Regions from separate parts of the Intestinimonas sp. HCP28S3_D6 genome, predicted to be linked through region 4. Evidence: riboswitches for the same ligand, from Rfam matches in the RefSeq annotation. Region 4 holds a riboswitch; each other region holds the start of a gene.
What was found. Region 4 has a riboswitch for cobalamin ahead of ACTNBK_RS01460 (ABC transporter substrate-binding protein). Riboswitches for the same ligand answer to the same signal wherever they lie in the genome.
Positions count from the first base shown of each region.

Region 1: linked by a shared signal. The riboswitch ahead of eutL (ethanolamine utilization microcompartment protein EutL) and the one ahead of ACTNBK_RS01460 (ABC transporter substrate-binding protein) in region 4 are both predicted to bind cobalamin.
Region 2: linked by a shared signal. The riboswitch ahead of ACTNBK_RS14425 (homing endonuclease associated repeat-containing protein) and the one ahead of ACTNBK_RS01460 (ABC transporter substrate-binding protein) in region 4 are both predicted to bind cobalamin.
Region 3: linked by a shared signal. The riboswitch ahead of ACTNBK_RS03200 (energy-coupling factor ABC transporter permease) and the one ahead of ACTNBK_RS01460 (ABC transporter substrate-binding protein) in region 4 are both predicted to bind cobalamin.

Region 1 covers NZ_JBQHTM010000009.1:41,485-46,165, reverse strand. Annotated here, with positions in the region: gene ACTNBK_RS04980 (Na/Pi cotransporter family protein) at 1-371, opposite strand, end outside; gene yaaA (peroxide stress protein YaaA) at 677-1,432, opposite strand; gene eutL (ethanolamine utilization microcompartment protein EutL) at 1,523-2,173, opposite strand; cobalamin riboswitch at 2,623-2,806, opposite strand; gene ACTNBK_RS04965 (cupin domain-containing protein) at 2,932-3,369, opposite strand; gene ACTNBK_RS04960 (ethanolamine utilization protein EutH) at 3,399-4,631, opposite strand.
Region 2 covers NZ_JBQHTM010000053.1:6,476-11,156, reverse strand. Annotated here, with positions in the region: gene ACTNBK_RS14435 (hypothetical protein) at 1-667, opposite strand, end outside; gene ACTNBK_RS14430 (helix-turn-helix domain-containing protein) at 785-1,078, opposite strand; cobalamin riboswitch at 1,626-1,848, shown strand; gene ACTNBK_RS14425 (homing endonuclease associated repeat-containing protein) at 1,940-2,908, shown strand; gene ACTNBK_RS14420 (ABC transporter substrate-binding protein) at 2,987-4,594, shown strand; gene ACTNBK_RS14415 (ABC transporter permease) at 4,677-4,681, shown strand, end outside.
Region 3 covers NZ_JBQHTM010000005.1:94,631-99,311, forward strand. Annotated here, with positions in the region: gene ACTNBK_RS03190 (precorrin-8X methylmutase) at 1-607, shown strand, start outside; gene ACTNBK_RS03195 (sirohydrochlorin cobaltochelatase) at 628-1,416, shown strand; cobalamin riboswitch at 1,435-1,625, shown strand; gene ACTNBK_RS03200 (energy-coupling factor ABC transporter permease) at 1,655-2,371, shown strand; gene ACTNBK_RS03205 (energy-coupling factor ABC transporter substrate-binding protein) at 2,386-2,679, shown strand; gene cbiQ (cobalt ECF transporter T component CbiQ) at 2,682-3,464, shown strand; gene ACTNBK_RS03215 (ATP-binding cassette domain-containing protein) at 3,461-4,306, shown strand; gene cobI (precorrin-2 C(20)-methyltransferase) at 4,311-4,681, shown strand, end outside.
Region 4 covers NZ_JBQHTM010000002.1:91,794-96,474, reverse strand. Annotated here, with positions in the region: tRNA gene ACTNBK_RS01470 (tRNA-Tyr) at 1-11, shown strand, start outside; gene ACTNBK_RS01465 (ribonuclease J) at 609-2,267, opposite strand; cobalamin riboswitch at 2,625-2,803, shown strand; gene ACTNBK_RS01460 (ABC transporter substrate-binding protein) at 2,912-4,036, shown strand; gene ACTNBK_RS01455 (FecCD family ABC transporter permease) at 4,023-4,681, shown strand, end outside.

The sequences.
Region 1 (4,681 bases), on a different contig from region 4:
AAAAATACCATCATAGCCACGCCCAGGAAGGCAAAGAAGGGGGCCAAAGCGCCTACGTCCAGGGCGATGAGCTGTCCGGTGATGGTGGTGCCGATGTTGGCGCCCATGATGATCCACACCGCCTGCGTGAGGGTCATCATGCCGGAGTTAACGAAGCCTACCACCATGACCGTGGTGGCGGAGGAGGACTGGATGACGGCGGTGATCACCGCACCCACCAGTACGCCCAGCACCCGGTTGGCCGTCAGCTTTTCCAGGATGCTCTTCATACGGTTGCCGGCCGCGGCCTCCAGGCCGGAGCTCATCATCTGCATTCCGTGCAGGAACAGCGCTAAGCCGCCCAACAGGCTCAGAATATTGGCAATACTCATCGAAATGCTCCTTTTTCTCTTTCTACTCTCTGAAATCGAATGGTCGGATCAGTTCCCTTGCCATCCGTCCGCAGGCGTTTTCCTGCGTTCGGGCAAAAGAAAAAGACATAGCCTGCTTTTCCATTCGAAAAGCAGGTCATGTCTCTTCAACGGGCCTGGGGCAACTCCACTTGCGCGTGAGCACAGTGGCTTTTTCCGCAGCAGCATCGCTCATAGCTCCATGGTCCTTTCTGTCCCAAACACAATCTTTCACAATTACATTATACATGCTATTTATGCCACCGTCAACGGAATTTTACCCCACTTTACCTTTTCTCCACATCGCGCAGAAAGACCGGTCGGTCCGGCTGGGATCTCTGTGGGCAATACCGAAAATGGAGTCCCTCGAAGGCGGTGATGCCCTCCGGGTCTTCCACGCTGCCCTCTGCCAGAAAACGGACCATCTCCCCTCTGGCCATCTTGACATGGACCCCTTTCTCCACTATCTTTCCGTCGACACGCAGCTCCCCGAAAACGGGCGTAATCACCCTTGTTCCGGCGGGCAGGTGGGGGATCACCGCCTTGCTATACTCCCCAGAGGCCAAATCCACTACCACGCCGTCGGGCATCAGAGCCTCGGCCAGCTTGCCTCCCCAGAAAGCATAGAGGTCCTTACAAAACGGAGTCTTCAGCTTGGCCTGCATCTCCAACCGGTAGGGAGTCACTCCGTCGAAGGGGCGGAGCACTCCGTAAAAACCGGAGAGGATGCGCAGGTGCTCCTGCACATAGGCCAACGCTCCTTCTGAAAATACCGCAGGCGCCATATAACGATACTGAATCCCTTCATAGGCCAGAAGCGCCGGTGTCAACCGTTGGCGCAGGTCCATGGTCTGGAACCGCTGGTAGTTGAGTTGGGCCAGTTGATCGTTGCAGGCGAGCAGCTTCTTCAGTTCCGTTAAAGAAAGGCCCTTCAGATAGCCCAGCAGCTGCTCTGTCTCCTCCAGCAGAGCAGGCAGCTCTTTAGGCGGCAGCCCGTCCAGATCTTCGTTCATTTTCTTAGCTGGTGAGATGATGATACGCATAGACTTCCTCCCTTTCAGTATTCGGAACGGGCAAAAAACGGCCCGAAGCGGTGATTCTACGCCGTCTCCGGGCCGTTGATGGGGCAAAAATCAGTCGATGGGGTTGTCGGCCACGAACTCCACAGCGGCGGCGAAGGCGTCGCAGGCGGACTTACAGGCGGACTGGCTGCCGGTGAGCAGACCACCGCCGAAGTTGGTCTCGCTGGGGGGCGCATACAGCACGCACAGACGGACGTCGGCGGCCTTCAGAGCGGCATCTACGCCGTACATGGCCTCCAGAGGAGGCGCGATCAGGTAGGCGATAGCCTCACCCTCCTGGATACCGCAGGCCTCGGACAGGTAGGAGCCGGTCCGGGAGATGCAGTGGGCATAGTAGACGATGGTGTCGTCCTCGTTGGCGGAGACGAAGTGGCACACGTTCTCGATCATGTCCACACAAGCCTCCAGGCCGGCCTTGGCCTCAGCAGGGTTCGGGGCAGCCAGGATGCCGATGATCTCGCCGGCCAGCTTGGTGTTGGCGTTGGCGGCACCGCCGTAGAAGCTCTTGGCGTAGGCCACACGGCAGTCGGCCTTCTTGGTGGCCTCGTCCAGAGCGGTATAGGTCACATCATCGCAGTCGGCAGTAACCAGCGCCAGGGACTTCTCGCCGGGCTGCAAGCCAAACTCCTTGGCCAGATCAGGAGATACGTTTGGGATCAGCTTGGTGGCCAGTACAGTTGCTTTCACAGGATCTCGTTTCATGATCCGTCTCCTCCTTCACGGGCAGCGTTGCCGCCCGGCCTGCCGTCCAGCCGGCAGCATATATCATCAGTATGATTATATCGGGCCACATCCTTTTTGTCAACGGAACACCAGTGTGGTACCGCTTTTTTCGGCTCTTTTCGGCAAAAAAACTGCGGAGTCATCCCTGCATCGGGATGGCTCCGCTCTTCTCCACAGGCGGGTATTTCCTGGTATGGCTGGACCCACAGTGGCAGCTATGGGTCCTTGCCCTGCATCAGCTTGCCATACCAGTTCCAAAGGGAGGTGAAGTTGGCCACCTGACACATCGCATAAGGAGGAATGGCGGTTCGTCCCGTCCACCCTTTAGCGCCGACAACAAAAAAGCCGTATCCCTCTTAAAAAGGATACAGCAACGGCCCACAGGCTCTCACCGTGGGAACTGCACCCTCCTAAGCGCGAGGAGGTCTCGTGTGCGCCATACACAGGCAGGTATTCTGACTTAGGCGTCCAAACGCGCTCCCCGCCTTCCCAGAGCTTCCGCTCCAGTGACCTAATGGGGACCACTTCGCCAATACAGCAACGGCTTTGCGCGGGATTCTCACCCGACTTCCCTTTTGAGCTCGTCAAAGCACCTGTGTACCACTTATGATTCAGTTGTCAGCTTGGCTTATATGTATTATACTGGCCCTCTTGCCTCCTTGTCAAGGGGGGGGAAACACATTCAAAAACGAAATGGACCCCGCCGCAGTTCCTGCGGCGGGGTCCATCTGAATTGGTTACTGCCAGTCGGCGGGGAAAACAGTGTAGGCGTACTTGGCATAGTCGGGGGTGCTGAAGTGGATATGGCTGCCCTTGGGGATGTAGATCACATCGCCGGCGTCGCCGCCCACCACACGACCGTCGATCTTGATCTCCAGACGGCCTTCCAGCACGATATCCCACTCATCGTAGGTCAGGGTCCACTCGAAGTCGGCTCCGTCGGAGAGCTCCATGATGCCGCAGCCCATGCGGGGGGCCTCCTCCAGGGTGGCCACGTCCTTGAGCTTGACATCGTTACGGCCCTCAAAGGGCTCCAGTTTTACGGTGGAGGTCTTGACGCCGATGACGCCGCTGGGGTCCACCTGCTTCTGGAAGTCGCACTTGCCGGTAGAGCCCGCCGCTTCGGCGATAACCTTTTCTACAATGCTGCGAATGAGTTCTTCACTTACGTTCATAGCGATTCCTTACCTTTCCGCGCTGCCAGTTAGTCAAACTTCACGTTCTCGATCTTAGACAGCAGCTTGGGCGCCAGGATATTGGCCACGATGATGGCGGTAACACCAGCCACCAGCTTGCCAACGATCACGGGGAAGATCATGTCGGGGTTGTTGCCGGCAGTGAAGCCCAGGTGGTCGCCGAACACGAAGGCGGCAGACACGGAGAAGGCCACGTTCAGCAGCTTGCCCTTGGGGTTCATCTCGCCCATGATGTTGAACATCGCGATGTTGTTGGCCAGGTTGGCCACCATACCGGCAGAGCCCTGCTCGTTCATGCCCAGAGCGGCACCGATCTTCTCCAGAGGCTTGCCGAAGGTGCGGGTGATCCACTCCACCATGGGGAAGGCGCCGATGAGGACGATGGCGATCTGGCCACAGACCAGGAGTCCGCTGTCCAGACCACGGGAACCATCGGCGGGGTTCTCGACCATGATGTGGAACACGGGGAACATGATGCCGGTGATCTGCTCAAAGACAGCGATGGCGGTGAGGGCGGTGATGACGATGGTCACGCCGGTACCGAACACGTTGAAGCCTTTGATCATGGGGCCAGGGGCACACCACAGGCCGATGACGATCAGAGCAGCGATGATGATGACGGGGATCAGGTTCTGGATGATGGTGATGATACCCAGGTGATACTCAGGAGCCAGGGTGTTCATCATCAGGCCACCCACGATGCAGCCGATGGGAATGGTGATCATACCAGCCAGAACACCGGCGCCCAGGTAGCCGCGGTCTTCCTTCTTGATGATACCCAGAGCCACGGGGATGGTGAACACGATGGTGGGACCCATCATGGTGCCCAGGATCAGGCCGGCAAAGTTACCGATGGCGATGTCCTCACCGGCCAGCTGCATGGCCAGGGGATAGCCGCCCATGTCGCAGGCCAGCAGGGTGGTGGCGAACATGGCGGGGCTGGCACCGAAGATGCCGTAGATGGGCTTCAGGATGGGGCCCAGCAGCATGGACAGAACAGGGGCCGCGGCCACGACGCCGGCCATGGACATGGCCAGACCGCCCATAGCGTTGAAGCCGTCTTCAAACTTCTCACCATAACCGAGCTTGTTGCCGCGGATTTTGTCGATGGCGCCAACGAGCATGAAGATCATCATGATAAGCATGATGACGGAGTTGATAGAGATACCAGAGATCCATGCGGAGATACTGTCGGTAAATATGCTGGGATCAGCAGCAGCAATCAGTTCACTATAATCCATAGTTTACTCTCCTTCTCTTCTCAGAATGGGTCTGCTCCCATTGGGAAGCC
Region 2 (4,681 bases), on a different contig from region 4:
ACAGGTTGGAGACCGCCAGTACCACCGCGTCCCTCTTGGGACTCTGCCGCATCAGGTGGGCAATGTTGTAACAGGTGGTAGCGTCATCATAATAGAGTGCATCCAGCAGCTTTCCGCTGTCTGAGACATCCCGGGCATCCGCCTCTTCACATTTGACCAACTCCGCAGTAGACAGCATGGCCTGCCGGGTAAGGGCCAGGATACGCCGTTCCTGCTCGGTGGGGCGGTCTTTCCTCAGCAGCCTCTTCGCCGACGCCGCAGGCACCCGATGCGCCGACGCAAGCCGGGCGTAGGACGTCAGCCGGCCGAAAAAGCTGTTGTCTATGGGGGTCACATAGAGGTTGCACAGCAGGTCATAGAGGGCGTCCACCTGGGAATCCCCTTCTCCGGCCATGACCAGCCCCCTGGTCATAAGGCGACAAAGCAGGCCATCAAATGCGCCCTTCTCTTCATCCGGCAGCGTAAGCTGTTCAGCAGCTGTCTCAAAATCCCGCCGGAGCTGTTCCCGATCCCGGAAACGCCAGCACAGGCGGCTCCAGAGGATCAGTTCCGCAGGCTCCATAACCTGCTCCCGGCGGTTGAGAACTACCACGGGAACCTGGACTCCTTTCCGGCCCTGGTGGAGCTGCAGCTGACCGGCACAGGTGTAAAGCGTATATGTCTTCATCAACAGACGCCTCCTTGATTTCGTATATCTTTCCTATACGCAGCCGGCGCCCGGATTTCAACAAAAAAGACAGGCGAGATATCCTCTCACCTGTCCTGTTGGCTTATTCTGAGCGGTTTACTCCCCTTTTTTCTGCTCCAGCAGACTGATCATCCCACACACCACCGCTGCTTCTTCATCTGTCAGGCGGGAAAGATCCACCAACCGCTTGTTGTCCCGGCCCAACAGATAATCCACCGACACCCCGAACAGGTCGGCGATGCGGATCATCACATCATAGGATGGCAGACGAATGTCTGTTTCATAGGAGGATACCATGCTGGCAGTGACGCCGATTTTCTTGGCCACTTGCGCCTGTGTCATGTGACGGTCCATCCTAACCCTTTTCAACCGCTGCGAAAAATCAACCATGAGCCGTATCCTCCTTTTCTTATAGTGTAAACGACTCATATTTTCTCACAGAAATGTTATCTACCCAATTTAGTTGACCCATTCGCAATTCACTGTTCTTTTGCTGACATGTATAACTTTTCCTGCAAAAAGAAAGCGATATGTCCAGGGTACTTTCTCTATTTTTGATGAAACTATTAGTCAGGAATATCAAAGCTGTTCTCAACTTCAGCCTTTTCTCTTAGACCTCCGCGGCGTGGATCATATTGGCTTTTCAGTAACTTTGCCATACCATTTTCCATAAGAATTATTATGCACTTGCATTGCACAGAGGATTGCGGTATAATGAAGCGAAAATTCAATACAGGACAGATACGATGAGAAACTTGTTTCCGAACAGGTGCTCTTTATCATAAGCCGGTGGGAATCCGGCGCGGAGGCCGTATTCGTCGGAAGACGTCAGCCGGCAGTGATCGTACATCCATGTACACCCATGGCGCCTTTTGGAAGTCGTAGACTGTTTTTATGTAAGTGCGGTCTTTCCAAAATGGGAAGATCGCACATTTTATATTACAATTTAACTTTTTGTGGCTCCTCACAGAAGCGAGGGGCTGAACAAGGGAATCGGGTGAGAATCCCGGACGGTAACCGCCGCTGTAAGCGTGATGTCCGCTGCTCGTCAACGAAAGTTCGCCATTGGGGACGTACCCTGAGAAGGCAGAGCAGACCGGCGAAGGCAGAGAGCTGCCCCAAGCGCGAGTCAGAAGACCTACAAAAAGAAGAGGGACGGGTGCGGGACGCTGCGCCCGTTCGCTGTGCGCACAGAGAAACGGCTGTGGATATCATGTCCACAGTCGTTTTTTGTGGAGAGGGGGATCGTTTGTGGAGGAAAACAAAAGGATAGATGAGCAGAAAGCACAGCTGATGGATATTCTCTTGAAGGACGAGCCCCTGAGCGTGGAAGATGAGGCTCTGTGTGTCTGCTGCTCCATGGACAGCCCGGAGGGAGCGGAACTCTGTGCCGCTTTCACCGATGATGAACTGCTGGAGCTGCTGCGTGTGACAGCGCGGCGACTGGATCACTCCCCAGCCCAGGGAGAGGTTCACTGGCTTTTGCGGCAGTATCTGCGCAGCCGGTTCCGGAACTGGCCGGGAACGCTGCGGGCAGCGGGCCTGAGCCGGGCGGCGGGCCGTGGGGGCCTGTCCTGTGAGGAGGCGGCCCGGAAAGAGCAGGAAGTCATGCAGATGCTCTCCCGGGTGCGGGAAGCAGCGGAGAGGCTGGGACGGATTCCCCATCCCTCGGAACTGCCGGAGGTATGCCGGACACTGCACAAACGGTACCAGACCTGGGGCCAGGTATTGGCGGCGGCTGGTGTGGAGCAGGCGGTTGCCGATAGCCTGTGGAAAGCGGATGACTTGAAGGAAGAGGATCGTCAGCGCCTTGGACAGCTCCGAGCCATTGCGCAGAAGCTCAATCGGGCACCTCTGCGCAGTGAGATAGCGGAGGAATTGCGCACACCCCTGATCCGACGCTTTGGTTCCTGGAGGAATGTTCTCTACCAAGTTGATCTGGAGCCGGTTCAGCGGATCTCGCCTTTTGTCAATGCGCCGCTCCGTCGGGAGGAAACCCGCTCCAGGGCCGCTCACCGGGGGGACTTATACGACTGCCACTACCGGCTGCTGCGGCTGGAGCCGGAGACCGCTGCGGATCTGGAACTGGTGCGGAATCTGGCGGAAGAATTGGGACACACCCCCCATCGCCGGGAAGTGCCCGCTGAGGTTCGCCGCCGGCTGCAGGAAGCCTGCGGTACCTGGTCCAATGCCCTGTTCCAACTGGGGCTGCAGGAGTGAGTCCCATTTGTCCGAGAATACTGCACAGGTACGCTGTGCGTTTCCATAGAGCTTATCATGGAAGAAAGGGAGAACGAAATGAAGAAAAAGCAGTTGTTATCCGCATTGCTGGGCGCTGTCCTTGCCCTGTCCTTGGCTGCCTGCGGGGGAACGCCCACGTCGGAGGAAACCCCCGGCGCCCCCGCCCCATCCCAATCGTCTGCCGCCACGGTGGATCAGACCCGAGAAATCGTCTTTGCGGCATCTCGTGATCAGTGTCCTGGAGAGCAGGACGCTTACTACGCCTCCATGTCCCTGGGGGTATGGGAGCCTCTGATCACAAAGGACGAACACGGAAAACCCGCTCCCGCGCTGTCCACCGAATGGGAGCACAATGAGGACTCCACCGTCTGGACGTTCCACCTGCGGGAGGGAGTTACATTCTCCAACGGCACCCCGTTCAATGCCGACATCGTGCTGGCCAACTTTGACCGCATGAAGAAGGGGCCTTTTGAGTCCTCTTTTTACGGTATGAACATTGATACAATCTATCCCGGCCTGCTCTCCTACGAAAAGACCGATGACTACACCGTAGTGCTTACCCTGGCTGAGGGGCAGCCGCTGCTGGACTATACCATGGTTAACTACGGCTCTGCCATCTTTGAGCCCTCCTGCTTTGCCGAGGGCGGCACCTTCAGCGGATTCCCCATTGGCACCGGCCCCTATGTGGTAACAGAAAACGTGCTTGGTCAATACTGTGTGATCGAACGTAATGACAACTATTGGGGTACCCCGGGCATCGCCCAGACCTTCCGCTTCAAGGTCATTCCCGATGCCGAGACCCGCTATACCGCCCTGCGGGCCGGTGAGGTTCAGGGCCTGTGTGATCTGGGCGCCATCTCGCCCTCTCAGGCCGCGGAGATCGACGGCGACCCGGCCTACAATGTGTCTGTGGGCGATTCCGGCATTACCCATTTTCTCAATGTGAACGGCGGTGCGTTCCCCTTCAACGATGTGCGTATGCGGGAGGGTTTGTCCCTGCTGCTGGACCGCCAGACCATCATCGACAGCTTCTATAACGGCTACGGCATTGCCGCCGGCGGATTCTTAAATTACACTTCCGCCTTCTATGAGGAGCAGCCTGTACAGCACGATCCGGAAAAAGGCGCTGAACTGATCCGTCAGGTGGTGGGCGACCAGGAGGTGGAACTGCTGTTCCTGCTGCCTGGCGTGGACGCCAACCGCTACCCTTATCAGGAAGAAGCCGAGTATATCCAGGCCCTGCTGGAGAATATTGAGGGCACCAACATCAAGGTCAGCATCCAGCAGATGGACTGGGGCCCCTGCAAGGAGGAAATGGAGGCGGGGAATTATAACCTGTGCCTGAAGATTCAGGGACTGCCCTCCGCCAATCCCTTCTCCCTGTTCAAGGGCTTCATGTATACAGAGGGCGGCACCAATATCAGCTATGGTCTGGGCTATCACAACGACCATGTGGATGAACTCATTGAAGAGGCGGCCGTCTGCCTGGATGCAGACCGGCTGACTGAGATCTATCGGGAGCTCCAGGAGATCTCCGCCGAAGATTTCCCCAACATTCCCGTGCTGTACTCTCAGGAGGTGGTGGCATCTTCCAGCTCTATCACCGGCTATCAGGCCACCGTGTACGGACTTACCGGCTTCACCCAGGTCTGCTGGGCCGAGTGATCCAAATATTCGAAAACAAGCCTCCGCCGCAAGACGGAGGCTTGTTTTCCATACCAACCATGTTTTCAAAAGGCGGTGGATCATGGC
Region 3 (4,681 bases), on a different contig from region 4:
CGAGGCCCGGAGCATGGAGATCATCCAATCGGAGCTGGGAGAACGGACCTTCCCGGCGGAGGTACTGCCGGTAGTGAAGCGGGTCATCCACACCACGGCGGACTTCGACTATGCTGACAATCTGGTCTTTTCCCCCGGCGCGGTGGAGCAGGGCATCGCCGCCATCAAGGGCGGCTGCACCATCGTCACCGATACCCAGATGGCCCGGTCGGGCATCAACAAGCGGGTGCTGGAAAAGTTCGGCGGGGAGGCGGTGTGTTTCATGTCCGACCCCGACGTGGCCGCCGAGGCCAAGGAGCGGGGGGTCACCCGTGCGGTGGTCTCCATGGAGCGGGCCGCCAAACTGGACCGCACCTTGATCCTGGCCCTGGGCAACGCCCCCACCGCCCTGGTCCGGGCCTGTGAGCTGCTGGAGGAGGGGGCTATGAAGCCTGCCCTCATCATCGGCGCTCCGGTGGGCTTTGTGAATGTGGTGGAGAGCAAGGAGCTCCTCCTCACCGAGGATGTGCCCTATATCGTGGCCCGTGGGCGGAAGGGCGGCAGCAACGTGGCCGCCGCCATCTGCAACGCCATGCTGTACCTGGCCTCCGGCAACGCCCGGGAGTGACCGGGGGAGGGGAGACCACAATGACAGAGAAAGCGGTTTTGGTGGTGTCCTTCGGCACCACCCACCTGGATACCCTGGAAAAGACCATCCAGGCCATTGAGTGGGACATCGCCGGGCGGATGCCCGGCCGGGTCCAGCGCCGGGCCTTCACCAGCGGCATGATCCTGCGCCGCCTGGCCGACCGGGAGGGGTTATGCATCGACGACGTGCCCCACGCCCTGGAGCGGCTGGCGGGGGAGGGTTTTGCCGACGTGGTGCTCCAGCCCACCCACATCATGAACGGGGACGAGTTCGACAAGCTGTGCGCCCAGGCCGAGCCCTTCCGGGCGAAATTTGCCCGCATGTCCTTCGGCCGGCCCCTCCTCACCACGCTGGAGGACTACCGGGACCTGGCCGCCGCCCTGACGGAGCTTCTGCCGGAGGCGGAGGCGGACACCGCCCACGTCTTCATGGGCCATGGCACCGAGCACTATGCCAACGCCGCCTACTGCCAGCTGGAGTACATGCTCCACGACGGCGGGCGGACCGACGCGGTGCTGGGCACCGTGGAGGGCTATCCCGGCCTGGAGGAGGTCTTCCGGCGGCTGGGTGAGCGGGAAACCGTGAAGAAGGTGGTCCTCCACCCCCTGATGGTGGTGGCGGGGGACCACGCCAAGAACGACCTGGCCGGCGACGAGCCGGAGAGCTGGAAGAGCCAGCTGACGGAGCGGGGCTACCAGGTGTCCTGCGAGCTGAAGGGCCTGGGGGAGTATCCCCAGATCCGCGCCCTCTTCGTCCGACACGCCCTGGAGGCGGCAGAGGACCGTTGAGTCCGGGCACAGGCCCGTTCTCATAGTTCCGTACAGGGTGTCCCACGGGACCTAACAGGGAAGCTGGGTGAAAATCCCGCGCAGTCCCGCTGCCGTGAGAGGGGAGCCGCCCCGCAGATTTGCCACTGGGCCGGAGAAAGGAGGTCCGGGAAGGCGCGGGGACGGCGGTGAGCCTTGAGCCGGAAGACCTGCCCTGACGTATCCATCCTGCGAGAGACAGGAAAAAGGAGAGATCCCGATGAAGCAACGCAACTACACCAACGTGAGGCTCCTGGCGGCCATGGTGGCCGTGCTGGGCCTCAGCACCCTCAGCGCCTCGGCCATGCACATCGCAGAAGGCTACCTGCCCAAGACCTGGGCCTTTGGCTGGATGGCCGTCTGCGTCCCCTTCGTGGTGGCCGGTTTTCTGTCCATCCGGAAGAAGGTGGAGCGCAGCCCCAAGGCCAAGGTCCTGCTGGCCATGTGCGGCGCCTTCGCCTTTGTCCTCTCGGCCCTGAAGATCCCCTCGGTCACCGGCTCCTGCTCCCACCCCACCGGCGTGGGCCTGGGTGCCATCCTCTTTGGGCCCACCGCCACCACCATTCTGGGTCTCATCGTGCTGCTGTTCCAGGCCCTGCTCCTGGCCCACGGCGGTCTCACCACCCTGGGCGCCAACGTCTTCTCCATGGCCATCGTGGGGCCCATCGTGTCCTGGGCGGTCTATCAGGTCCTGAAGAAGGCGGGGGCCAAGCCGGCGGTGGCCGTGTTCTGCGCCGCCGCCCTGGGCGACCTGCTGACCTATGTGACCACCTCCTTCCAGCTGGGCGTGGTCTACGGGAACATCGCGGAGTATCTCACCATCTTCGCTGTGACCCAGATCCCTCTGGCCATCGCCGAGGGCCTCCTCACCGTGGTGGTCTTCAACGTGCTGGAGAAGTATTCCGCCGCCGAGCTCCATGAGCTCGCCGTGCTGTAAGGAGGGGAAACAACATGAAGGTATGGCAGAAAAACCTGATCCTCATCGGCCTTGTGATCGTGCTGGCGGCCTTCCCGCTGTGGTACTGCCGGGGTGCCGAGTTCGGCGGCGCCGACGGCATGGCGGGGGAGCTCATCGAGGAGACCAACCCCGACTATGAGCCCTGGTTCCAGCCCATCTTCGAGCCGGCCAGCGGCGAGGTGGAGTCCCTGCTCTTCGCCCTCCAGGCCGCCATCGGCTCGGGCATCGTCTGCTTTGTGCTGGGCCGGGTGACCGCCAAAAAGCCGGAGGATAAAAAGAAGGTGTGACCATGGGGACGGACCGATATGCCTATCTCTCCCGCCTCAGGCGGGTGGACCCGGTGGCCAAGGTGTGGGTCTCCCTGGCGGTACTGCTCCTCTGCCTCTTCAGCGAGAGCATCGCCGTGGGCCTTGTGACCCTTGTGGTCATGTGCGTCCTCAACGTGGCCCTGGGGGGACAGCGCCCCGGCACCGTCCTCCACTTCATGAAGGTGCCCCTGGCCTTCCTGGTCATCGGCTGCCTCACCATCGTCATCCGGCCACTGGGGGCGGAGGAGCCGGCCCTGGGGTCGGTGCTCCTCTTCGGACGGTTCCGCTGGGGCGTCTCCCGGCTGTACCTCCACACGGGCCTCATGGTCTTCTGCAAGGCCATGGGCGCCATTTCGGCCATGTATTTTCTGGCCCTCAACACCCCCATGACCGACCTCATCCTGGCCCTGGAGCGGCTCCATGTCCCCAAGCTGCTGGTGGAGCTCATGGAGCTCATCTACCGCTTTATCTTCGTCCTCATGGACACCGCCGGGCGCATCCGGGTGGCCCAGGAGTCCCGGCTGGGGTACGGCAGCTTCCGCAAGAGCCTGGACCACATGGGGGACCTGGTGTCCCTGGTCTTCCTCCGGGCCTGGCGGAAGGGGGACAAGGTCTATACCGCCCTGGAATCCCGGGGCTATGACGGCAGTCTCACCACCCTGTCCGCCGCCTACACCGGCGGCGGGCGGATGTATGCCTGGGGGGCAGCGGCAGCCGCCCTCCAGGTGGTGACCCTGCTGCTGGAAAGGAGGCTCCTCGCGTGAGCTATGCCATCGAGGCCCAGGACCTCTACTATACCTATGAGGACGGGACGGTGGCCTTGGACCACATCTCCCTCCGGGCGGAGCGGGGGAAGATCACCGGCATCCTGGGGGCCAACGGGGCGGGGAAGTCCACCCTCTTCCTCAACCTCAACGGCGTCCTCACCCCGAAAGCGGGGACGGTGACGGTGAACGGAAAGCGGGCGGTCTACGACCGCAAGGGTATCCGGGAGATCCGCCGCCAGGTGGGCATCGTCTTTCAGGACCCGGACGACCAGCTCTTCTCTGCCGACGTCTACCGGGACATCTCCTTCGGGGGGGTGAATCTGGGGCTGCCCGAGGAGGAGGTCCGCCGCCGGGTGGAGGCGGCCATGGAGCGCACCGGCGTGAGCGCCCTCCGTGACAAGCCCACCCACGCCCTGTCCTTCGGGCAGAAGAAGCGGGTGGCCATCGCCGGCGTGCTGGTGATGGAGCCCAGCGTCATGGTCCTGGATGAGCCCACCGCCGGTCTTGACCCCCAGGGAGTCAGCGACATCATGCACCTTCTGACCGAGCTGCGGGACAGTCTGGGCATGACCATCCTCATCGCCACCCACGACATGGACATCGTCCCCCTCTACTGCGATTATACCTACCTCCTGGGCGGGGGCAGGGTGATCCTGGAGGGGACGCCGGAGGCGCTCTTCGCCCAGCCCGAGGAGCTGCGGAAAAACCATCTGCGCCTGCCCCGGATCGCCCACCTCATGGAGATCCTGCGGGAGCGGGACGGGCTGGACACCACCCCCACCGCCGCCACCATCAGCGCGGCACGGCGGGAGATCAATCGACTGTTACAGGAGAAGTGAAAGCATGGAGAGAGGTAAGCTGTACGGCGTAGGCGTGGGCCCCGGAGATCCGGAGCTGGTGACCAAAAAGGCGGAGCGGGTCCTGGGGGAGGCCGATATCGTGGCCGTCCCCGACAAGGGCGCGGGGGAGAAGACCGCCCTCAACATCGTCAAAGACATCGTGGCGGGGAAGGAGCTCCTCTACTGTCCCACCCCCATGGTGCGGGACCGGGCGGTGCTGGACGGCTGCTACGAGCAGATCGCGGGCGACATCTGCGCCCTGCTGGACGAGGGCAAGAACGTGGCCTTCATCACCCTGGGGGACCCCACCGTGTACTCCACCTATATCTACGTCCACAAGAAGGTCCTCGCCCGGGGCTATGCCGCCGAGCTCAT
Region 4 (4,681 bases):
CTCCTCCACCACGTCGGAGCAAAGTTCGCTTTGCTCCGACGCTTTTTTATGCTTTGCATGAAAAAGCGTCATCCGCCCGCTTCCTTGCTCCTCCTCTCCAAACCGCAACCGCTACGCTGGGTTGCGGTTTGGTGGCCGCCCTGCGGGCGGCTTTTCATCTGCGGTGACCCCGTCAGGGGTTGCCGTTTTTCTTTTGCGAAGGTGGATTCGAAAGCCGGCTCTTGGCGGTGCGCCGGTGGCGCGCCGCAACCGGCGCGGTTTTTCCGCAGAAAAGCGAATCCACCCCCACTGTCTCCCCTTTCTATCTTTCTGACAAGAGGTAAAAGTGGAACAGAAAACAGAATTTTCTCCATCTTTGTGCACAGTGTGTGGAAGTAAAAAAGCTCCTCATCTCCTCTCTCCGTACCGCCAAAAGTGGTACCACTCAGAAACCGCCCCGCTGATTTTATATAGAACATATGTTCTATATCGTGCATGTATCATAGCACCATTTCGATACCAACGTCAATGCAACTTTCCGGTTTTTTCCTCGCTCCCTCCCCGGAAAAGTACGCAAAAAAGGACCGCCGTTCTCTCGAACAGCGGTCCTTTTTCATTTCGATTGGTCCTCAGACCTCCATGATGACAGGCAGGATCATGGGGTTGCGCTTGGTCTTTTTGTAGAGGAAGCCAGACAGGTCGCTCTTGATCTCGCCCTTGATGGCGGACCAGTCGGTGGTGTGGGTGCGCTCGCAGCGCTCCAGGGCCTCCACAGCCACCCGGCGCAGCTCCTCCATGAGCCCCTCGGACTCCTTGACATAGACGAAGCCGCGGGTAATGATGTCGGGGCCGGAGACCACGGCGCCGTTCTCGCCGGACATGGAGGTGACCACCACGATCATGCCGTCCTCGGCCAGGTGCTTCCGGTCACGAAGAACCACGCTGCCCACGTCGCCCACGCCGTAGCCGTCCACAAAGACCTTGCCAGCGGGGACAGTGCCGTTGAGCTTGATGGAGTTGTGGGTGACTTCGATGATCTTGCCGATGTCACTGATGACGATGTTCCGGGGGTCCATGCCCATCTCCTGGGCCAGCTTGGCATGGATCTTCAGGTGGCGCTGCTCGCCGTGGAGGGGGATGAAGAACTTGGGCTTGACCAGGGCGTGGATGATCTTCAGCTCATCCTGGCAGGCGTGGCCGGAGACGTGAAGCTCCCCTGCCCGCTCGTTGACCACCTCGGCCCCTTTGCGGTAGAGCTCGTTGATGACGTTGCCGATGGAGTTCTCGTTGCCGGGGATGGCGGAGGCGGAGAGGATGACCCGGTCGCCGGCCTGGATGTCCACCTGCTTGTGGGTGGAGAAGGCCATGCGGGTGAGGGCGGACATGGTCTCGCCCTGGCTGCCGGTGGTGATGATGCACACCTTGTTCTTGGGCAGGCTCTTGATGTGGTTGACGTCCACCAGGGTGCCCTCAGGGATGTTCATATAGCCCAGCTCGGTGGAGACCCTCAGGGCGTTCTCCATGCTCCGGCCGGTGACGGCCACCTTCCGGCCGTACTTGGCGGCCACCGAGATGACCTGCTGGATGCGGTCCACGTTGGAGGCGAAGGTGGTGACGATGATGCGCTGGTCGCAGCCCCGGAAGAGGGCGTCGAAGGAGGCGCCCACGCACCGCTCGCTCTTGGTGTAGCCGGGCCGCTCCACGTTGGTGGAGTCGCACAGCAGGGCCAGGACCCCCTTCTTGCCCAGCTCTCCCAGCCGGGCCAGGTCGATCATGCCGCCCTGGATGGGGGTGGAGTCGATCTTGAAGTCGCCGGTGTGGATGACGGTGCCGATGGGGGTCTTGATGGCGAAGGCCACGGCGTCAGCGATGGAGTGGTTGACGTGGATGAACTCCACGGAGAACTTGCCCGCCTTGACCACCTCGCCGGCCTCGCAGGTGATGAGCTTGGTCTTGTCCAGGAGCCGGTGCTCCTCCAGCTTCAGCTTCACCAGGCCGGCGGTCATGCGGGTGGCGTAGATGGGGGCGTTGACGCTGCGCAGCAGATAGGGGATGGAACCGATGTGGTCCTCGTGGCCGTGGGTGAGGAAGATGCCCCGGATCTTGTCCTGGTTCTTGATGAGGTAGGTGAAGTCGGGGATGACCACGTCGATGCCGTACATATCGTCGTCGGGGAAACCCATACCCACGTCCACCACGATGATGTCGCCGCCGTACTCATATACCGTCAGGTTCTTGCCGATCTCGTTGAGACCGCCGAGAGAAATAATCTTCAGTTTTTCTGCCATAAAAGTATGCTTACACTCCTTTTTTCAGTCGATGGATGGAAGGGATGCAGGCACAGGGGCGCAGCAAAACAAAGCCAGAGATCCGCTCCGCGCTTTCCGGCCCTGCCTCGCCGGAAAAAGAGAGCGCTCCCCCGCTGGAAGCCGCGACGCCCTATCCTGTTTTTGCCTTATAATCAGTGCCGGAGCACATAAAGCCATAAAAAGACGGTCCGTCCCCACCGTTGGAGCGGCGGGGGAAAATGACCCATTACGCGTAGTATACCACATTCCACAGGGAAAGTATACAAGAAATTTGTCCGTTGCCCCATCGAGAAGGATTGCGCTTCCAGTGGAGATATGCTATACTGGCCGTGCTGAACTGAATATGCTGCGTCTGGTGGAGCAATGCGCTCTGAAAAGGGAAGCGGGGTGAGAGTCCCCCACAGCTACCACTACTGTGTAAGGCGACAACTGGCCATATGCCACTGTGTAAACGGGAAGGCGGCCACGCGGATGAACCGAAAGTCAGGAGACCTGCCAGACTGCAATACGGGGGAGATTTTCCGGGTTAGGGGGAATTGCCTTACTTTCAGGATCTTGCTCTGTATGCAATTCAGGGCAGGATTTTTTTATTTCCCATACGGGAAGAGAAAGGAAGGCATCCCATGAAAAACCTGTGGAAACGCACCGCCTGCGGCCTGTTAGCCGCACTGATGCTGCTGGGCGCCGGCTGCTCCGGCCAGCCCGCAGCATCTCCCGCCCCAGCCGAGACCACACCTGTCCCCTCCGAGACGGCGGAGCAGACCAAGACCACCACCTTTGTGGACGATCTGGGCCGGGAGCTGGAGCTGGAGCTGCCCATCACCCGGGCCTGTGTAGCCAACCGCTACAACAACGAGCTCATCCGGGCCGTGGGCGCCGGAGACTGCGTGGTGGGCGTGGATATCTACACCTCCCAGGACAGCGTGTACTGGCCCCAGTTCGGCGAGGATGAGACCTTCGGCAAGGACGAGTACGACTATGAAAAGATCGTCTCCCTGGCCCCCCAGGTCCTGATCGTGCCCAAAAACGGTAAGGTGGAGGAGTCCATCGAGGCCCTGGAGCCCTTCGGCATCCAGGTGGTGGTCATCACCGGCTGGGACAACTCCGACGTGCCCAAGCAGATCCGCCTGTGCGGCACCCTCTTCGGCAAGGAGGAGCAGGCCGAGGAACTGGTGGACTTCTATCAGGGTCCGGTGGACTACATCAACCAGCAGCTCCAGCAGGTGACAGAGCGCAAGACGGTCTACTGGGAGTACGGCGGCGACTACACCACCTGTATCCCCGGCACCTCCAATGACGGCTGGCACAACATGATCCTCATGGCCGGCGGCGAGAACATCTTCGGTGACGCCTCCCTGGCCGGCAAGGACATCGACCCGGAGCAGATCCTCCTGGCCGATCCCGACCTCATCGTGAAGATCTACGCCGGCGAGGTGGTGGGCAACAGCGGCGTCTTTACCGCCCCGCCCCAGGAGGAGTTCGCCACCAAGGCGGAGGAGATGCTCAAGCGGGAGGGCTGGAGCGACCTGACCGCGGTGAAGGAGGGCAATTTCTACCTCAACACCGCCTTTATGAGCGGCGGTCTGGGCAAGATGATCGGCGCGGCCTACATGGCCAAGTGGCTCTATCCCGACCTGATGACCGAGCTGGACCCGGACGCCATCTTCACCCAGTGGATGGCCTATCAGGGCTTTACCCCCAACGCCCCCCACTACTACCATATGCCCGCCCAGGATGCGGCCGCCTGAGCCGGAGGAGCGGACCGCCGCCCTCAGCGGCCGCTATCTGGCCCTGAGGGCCCGGAAACGGCTATGGCTGTGCCTGGCAGTCCTGCTGCTCCTGGCCGCCGCCCTGGCCGCCTGCTGCATGGGGGTGGCCGACCTGACCCCCGGCCGACTGCTCGCCACCTGGCTGCCGCCCCTGCGCCCCCTTCTGGGGAGCGCCCCCCTCACGGAGACGGAACAAAACGTCCTGCTGATGCTGCGGCTGCCACGGGTGGCCATGGCGGTGGTGGCCGGGGCCGGATTGGGCTGCACCGGCACCGTAATGCAGGCCATCACGGGAAACGCCATGGCCAGTCCCTTCACCACCGGCCTCTCCAACGCCGCCGCCCTGGGCGCGGCGCTGGTGGTCCTCTTCGGCGGCTTCCCGGTCTATCTCCAGGAGAGCGCCATGGTCCTGGCGGCCTTTATCATGACCATGCTGTGCGCCGCGCTGGTCTACGGCATCTCCTCCCTGCGGGGCCTTGGGCCGGAGACCCTGGTCCTCACCGGCATCGCCCTCAACTACCTCTTCAGTGCCGTCAACTCCAGCATGCAGTACATCGCCAACGAGCAGCAGCTCCCCGCCATCATCCACTGGACCTTCGGCAGTCTCACCGGCGGCAGCTGGTG